Flocculibacter collagenilyticus: one gene and its partner. The protein of the gene in region 2 interacts with the protein of the main gene of each other region in a pairwise test. Links are inferred from orthologs where the notes say so. Each region holds a gene or a part of one and is shown on either strand. Other genes may lie near its edges.

Region 1 (3,337 bases), 3.4 Mb from region 2 along the record:
AAGCCTTGCCGGATAAAGTGGTTGAAGCGGTATGGGGATTCTTTTCTGCGTATACGCTGGTCTTTGTGTTGATCATGTTGGCTCTATTAGCCACTGGCATGGATAACATGACGGCGTTTTCTGCAACGGCTGCGTGTTTAAATAACTTGGGGCCGGGCTTGGCAGGAGTGGCTGCACACTATGGTGATATTGCAGATTCCAGTAAATGGATTTTAGTACTGGCGATGGTATTTGGCCGACTGGAAGTGTTTACCCTATTGGTGTTATTTACACCTGCATTTTGGCGTTCTTAGTCTGCAAATGGGACGACTGTGCTAACGGCTAATGCGGCAGCTATAGTCAAATTGTGCGGTGCCTTTTACGGCATCAATTTTATTTAGTGTTACTTGGCAACGATAATACGGCTTAACCGTAAGCGTGATGGTTTGTGCAGTACGCATAAAATAAAGCGCATTCCCGCTGTATGTTTTTACTAAATTGGTGCCGATTTCTCGGATCCCAAAACGGCTATTAATGCCTTCTATCATGGTAATGGAATCGTTTTCGCCGAGTTCAAACTGGTTAATATGGTTTTCTTGATGGGCAGCAAGCGTTTCTAAATCAGATAGTTGTCGACGCAATTTTTCGTTTTCAGTTCTTAGCGCCTCAACCTCACCTAAATAATTATTTATTTCATTATTCTTACTAGCCACTTCTTGTTGGCGCTCTGTGGTCAAGGCGGCTACGCGGTTACGAAGGGTAGAGACTTGTTCACGTAACATGGTCAATTCTTGGCGTTGTTCGTTGCTAAGCGCGATTTGTTGTTGGGTTTTATTTAGTTCTGGAAGTAAGGTGGCAAGCTGTTTTAAGTCTTCAGTTTGTTTCAGTGCTTGTTCAAGTGTTGCCACTTTATTTTGTTGTTGTTGGTTGCCGCTGAAATAGGCAAAGCCAGCACCAATAATAAATAACAGTAAAATTACGCCTACCCAAGTAACAACATAACGGTCAGTAAATCGTTCAGTGTTTTGCTGTAAGGTGTGTATGGCTTGTTTAATATTACTGTTATGTTTATTCATAATTCCGTTGCAAATAATACGTTAAATGTCGACTACTAGATAAATATTGCACTAACAGCAAAGAGTTTTTCAATTTCGTAAATGTATTTTTTATCAATCAAAAATAAAATGACGTGATCATCTTCTTCAATGACGGTCTTATCGTGCGCGATTAACACTTCATTGTCACGTACAATTGCGCCAATTGTTGCACCAGGAGGTAATTTGATTTCTCCAATCGTGCGCCCGACGACTTTTGAGGTGTTTTCATCACCATGTGCAACTGCTTCTACGGCTTCTGCAGCACCTTTACGTAATGAATACACGTTAACAATGCCCGAGCGTCGAATGTGGGTTAACAGTGCGGAAATAGTGGTTTGCTGCGGCGAAATAGCAATATCAATCTCGCCGCCTTGGATAAGGTCAACGTAAGCAGTGCGCTGAATCAGCACCATCGTTTTTTGTGCGCCTAAGCGTTTAGCTAACATCGCAGACATGATGTTTGCCTCATCATCATTGGTTACTGCAATAAAAACATCAACGTGTTCAATATGCTCTTCTGATAATAGTTCCTGATCCGACGCATCTCCACAAAAAACTAAGGTATTGTTTAACGTTTCAGAGAGTGATTCTGCTCGATTTTGGTCGCGCTCTATTAATTTGACTTTATGCTGTTGCTCTAATGACTTTGCTAATCCGCAGCCTATGTTGCCGCCGCCGACGATCATAATGTTCTTGTAGCTTTGTTCTAACTTTTGCAGTTCGCTCATTACCGCGCGAATGTGCTTGGTGGCAGCCACGAAGAACACTTCATCGTCCGCTTCTATTACAGTGGTGCCAAGAGGCTTAATGGGGCGGCCTTGGCGATAAATTGCGGCAACACGCGTATCAACGTTAGGGATATGATCTTTCAATGCTGATAAGGCATAGCCCACTAATAAGCCACCGTAATAGGCTTTTACAGCCACTAATGACACCTTGCCGTTACCAAATTCGAGTACCTGCAATGCGCCGGGGTAATCGATTAAGCGTCTAATGTAATGCGTTACTAGCTGCTCAGGCGCGATGTAGTGATCCACCGGCATTTCGTGATTATGAAACAGTTGATGACGGTACTCTAGGTATGCCTCTGAACGAATACGTGCAATTTTCGAGGGTGTGTTAAATAAGCTATAGGCCACTTGGCAAGCTACCATATTAACTTCATCACTGCTGGTTACGGCGATAATCATATCGGCATCTTCGGCACCTGCTTGGCGCAAAACATTGGGATGCGCGCTGTGACCGTTAATGGTTTTAAGGTCGAGTTTGTCTTGCAGTTCGTTTAGTCGTGCAGCGTTAATATCAACAATCGTGATATCGTTTTGCTCACCGACCAAATTTTCCGCTAGTGTGCCACCTACTTGCCCAGCACCGAGAATGATTATCTTCATTTAGTTTCGTTAATTTTTTTGTGTAGTTTGGCGTAATAAAAGCCATCCATATTATTGTCGCCAGGTAAAATTTGCCAGCCAATTCGTTGATCGTGTTGATAAGCAATAGGTAATAACTCGGCATCGGTTTGGCTTGCTAAAAATTGCTCGATTTGTTGCTGGTTTTCTTCTGGTAATACACTACAGGTGGCATACAGTAAAATGCCTCCTGGTTTTAATGTTGGCCATAGTGCGAGCAATATTTTTTGTTGTAGTGCCGCTAATTCCGCAATGTCATTGTTTCTACGAAGCCATTTGATATCTGGATGACGTCTAATCACACCCGTTGCAGAGCAAGGTGCATCTAACAAAATGCGGTCATACAATTCACCATTAAACCATTGTTGCGGTTGGCTCGCGTCACCACAGATGGTGTTTGCCGTGAGTTTTAATCGCTGTAGATTTTCAAGCACCCGACTGAGGCGTGATTCGTCACTATCAATTGCTGTCATTTTTATATCATGGGTGAGCTCTAAAATATGACAGGTTTTACCACCAGGGGCCGCACAGGCATCAAGTACATTGTGATGCGGTTGAGCATCTAATAATAATGCCGCATGTTGTGCCGCTGCGTCTTGTACCGAGCAACTGCCTAGCTCAAAGTCAGGCAGTTTAGCCACATCAATAGGGGTATCTAGTAAGATGGCTTGTGATGCTGTTTCAGATACAGTGTGTTTAATATTCAGCTCATTTAACTGATCACTATAACTATTACGCGGTTGTACTTGTTCGTTTACTCTTAGCCACAACGGTGCTTGTTGCTGATTATTGCTTAAGATTTGTTGCCATTGTTCAGGATAAGCGGCTTGAACGCGTTTAATAAACCAGTTT
Region 2 (3,139 bases):
TTGGTGGAGAAGACTCTAATAGCAACGCAATATCGCAAGGCTCCATGTCTTGCAGCATGCCGCGCACATGAACAAACATACCACTACTAAGAGCAGCGTTTACTTCTCTTATTTGTAGTTTGGCATATTCACGTTCTAGCGTTTCAGGCATCTATTAAGCTCTTATTATGGGAACAAGCAAGGTGTTGATTTAACTATAATAAGCAATGATAACGTATTGATTATAGTTTATCAGTATTTAAAAAAGTGAATTTTGTTTGGAAGAAAAGAGAATTATTCAGATTCGTCAAAGTTATCGTCAACCAATGCTTCTAATGCTTCTAATGCTTCACGAGCATCAGGACCAGAGCACTTCACCTCGATGTTTTTACCTTGGCTGCTTTCTAGCATTAATAAGCCCATAATGCTATCGGCCGATGCTGACTTATCTTCTTGTTGGATAAGAATTGTTGCGTCATATTGCTGAGCCAACTTAACGACTTTAGAAGCCGCCCGTGCATGCAAGCCGAGTTTGTTTTTTATTAATAGTCGTTTAGATAACTCAGGCTGAGGCATAATGTTTTTTACTCTGAAGGCGTTTCATGACGGCTTAATTCACGATGTTGAATTTGCACGTCAGATTTTAGTTTACGATAAATATTGGCCAATGTTTCTGCAATAAATACCGAGCGATGTTGTCCGCCAGTACAGCCAATGGCAACGGTAAGGTAACTACGATTATTACGTTCTAAGTGCGGTAGCCAAGTACTCAAAAAGCTATTTACTTGCCAAACTAGCTTGGTCACTAGCGGTTGCGTGGATAAGTAGTCAATGACGGGCTGATCTAATCCAGTTAGCGGTTTCAGATCTGGCTCCCAATGGGGGTTAGGTAAAAAGCGTACATCAAACACATAATCTGCATCTTTAGGAATACCGTATTTAAAGCCAAATGACTGAAAAATGATAACTAAGTCATTACTTTTTTTACCTAGGATCCGTTCTTTTACCGTTTCAGCTAACTGATGAACCGTTAACTGAGTGGTATCAATGTATAAATCGGCCCTGCCTGCTAATGGCTCTAACAGTACTTTTTCTTGTTTGATGGCTTTTTCTAAACTCATCGACTGCTTAGAAAGCGGGTGTAATCGCCTCGTTTCACTAAACCGTTGAATTAGAATATCTTCTTCAGCATCTAAATATAAAACACTTAAGGTTACCGAAGTAGGCAAGTAATCTAGAATATCGCTTAATTCATCCGCTTCTTCAGGAAAATTACGTACATCAACACTCACAGCAACTGTTTCATATCGATCATTTAAAGAGTGCGCTAAGGCTGGAAGTAAATTAACAGGAATATTATCAACGCAATAATAGCCCAAGTCCTCTAACACCCTAAGTGCTACAGTTTTCCCTGAACCAGAACGACCGCTAATAATGATAATTTTCATAAAAATTAAGCTACCTTAATTGTTAATTTACCTTCTTTCTTTGAATTACTTTAATCTAAGGTTATGACTATTTAAATACAGCGCTCTAAAATAGCTATAACTGAATACGTATCAGCACGGCTAATTGGATGTCATAATCTCAAATAACTCTTGATCAGTATCGGCTTTGCGCAATCTTTTCACCATACTTTTATCGTCAAGCATGCTAGCAACGGCTGACAACGTACTTAAATGTTCTTTACATTGCTCTTCGGGTACTAACAGTGCAAAAAATACATCAACTGGCTTTTGATCGATTGAGTCGTATTGGATCGGATTTTTACTTACTAAAAAAATTGCGACCGTTTTTTGCGTATTCTTCAAGCGGCCATGGGGAATAGCAATTCCTTTACCAATCCCGGTACTGCCTAGCTTTTCTCTTGCCATTAAACTGTCCAAAATTTCATGTTGGCTAATATCAGGCAGTTTAGTGTGTGCCAATTGGCTAATGTACTCTAAAATACGTTTCTTGCTATTAAAAAGGACTGCACATTTTGTGCAGTCCTCAGACATCAAAGTTTTAAAAGACATATTACAATAACTATTCTTTTTTAGTGGCTTGAAAGTTTTTCCTTATGTTTAATGACTTGTCGGTCTAGCTTGTCAATCAACCCATCTATCGCCGCATACATATCGTCGTGAGTGGCTGTGGCAAACAACTCTCCGCCATTAACATGGAGTTTTGCTTCCGCTTTTTGCATTAACTTTTCGGAATCCAAAATAACGTGAACATTATTGATATGATCAAAATGTCGCTCTAATTTGGAAAATTTATTATCTACATAATCTTTTATCGACGAAGTGGCATTAACGTGACGGCAAGTTAAATTGATTTGCATAAGCACTTTCCTTCTTTCATCAAGAGCTTACAGTAAGCTCTTTCTTTGGTTAGATGGAGGGATAGACAAAGACTCACGATACTTCGCAATCGTACGTCTTGCTACCTTAATACCTTGATCAGCCATAATTTCTGCAATCTTACTATCACTCAATGGCTTCGCCGCATTTTCTGCAGAGACTAATTTTTTAATCAACGCTCTGATCGCTGTTGATGAACACTCGCCGCCGTTTTCAGTACTTACATGGCTTGAAAAAAAGTACTTAAGCTCAAAAATGCCGCGTGGTGTATGCATATATTTCTGCGTTGTCACACGTGAAATGGTTGATTCATGCATATCTACCATTTCTGCCACATCGTTCAATACCATTGGCTTCATGGCCTCGTCACCATACTCAAAAAATGCCTGTTGCTGCTGCACAATACAATTCGCAACTTTGAGTAAGGTATCGTTTCTACTTTCCAAACTTTTGATAAACCATTTTGCATCTTGTAAATGAGAACGAATAAATTGCGTATCCGTAGATGACTTACTGGTTTTAGACAACGCCGCGTATTGCTGGTTAATAGTAACTTTCGGCATTGAGTCTGGATTTAATTCTACAATCCAACGGCCTTTTTTCTTCACGACTGATACGTCTGGAATAACATATTGCGGTTGTTCAGTAATCACCGCACTGGCTGGCCTTGGATTAAGGCTATGGATAAGTTGCATAACCTCTTTTAGCTGATGCTCTTTAAGCTTAGTCTTTCTTTGTAAAGTACGATAGTCACGATTACCTAATAAATCGATATATTCGTTCACAATGGTTTTTGCGTCAGACAAATAAGGCGT

What was found.
Region 1: the proteins of ptsN (region 2) and trkA interact in binary tests that used the Escherichia coli proteins (3 or more experiments, as listed by UniProt). The link is inferred for Flocculibacter collagenilyticus from one-to-one orthologs.

What each region holds. Positions count from the first base shown.
Region 1 is NZ_CP059888.1:28,503-31,839, forward strand. Bases 280-3,278 are described here. They hold trkA (Trk system potassium transporter TrkA), read right to left. Parts: upstream 2,468-3,278; coding sequence 1,091-2,467; downstream 280-1,090. Other genes in these bases: HUU81_RS00100 (TrkH family potassium uptake protein), read left to right, coding at 280-293; HUU81_RS00105 (hypothetical protein), read right to left, coding at 315-1,055; rsmB (16S rRNA (cytosine(967)-C(5))-methyltransferase RsmB), read right to left, coding at 2,464-3,278. Outside these bases: more of HUU81_RS00100, read left to right, coding at 1-279; more of rsmB, read right to left, coding at 3,279-3,337. UniProt on the Escherichia coli protein: Part of the constitutive potassium transport systems TrkG and TrkH. May regulate the transport activity of TrkG and TrkH systems. Binds to NAD(+) and NADH.
Region 2 is NZ_CP059888.1:3,424,983-3,428,121, forward strand. Bases 273-3,073 are described here. They hold ptsN (PTS IIA-like nitrogen regulatory protein PtsN), read right to left. Parts: upstream 1,998-3,073; coding sequence 1,548-1,997; downstream 273-1,547. Other genes in these bases: HUU81_RS15185 (HPr family phosphocarrier protein), read right to left, coding at 274-555; rapZ (RNase adapter RapZ), read right to left, coding at 564-1,427; hpf (ribosome hibernation promoting factor), read right to left, coding at 2,018-2,305; HUU81_RS15205 (RNA polymerase factor sigma-54), read right to left, coding at 2,333-3,073. Outside these bases: mgtE (magnesium transporter), read right to left, coding at 1-151; more of HUU81_RS15205, read right to left, coding at 3,074-3,139. UniProt on the Escherichia coli protein: Seems to have a role in regulating nitrogen assimilation.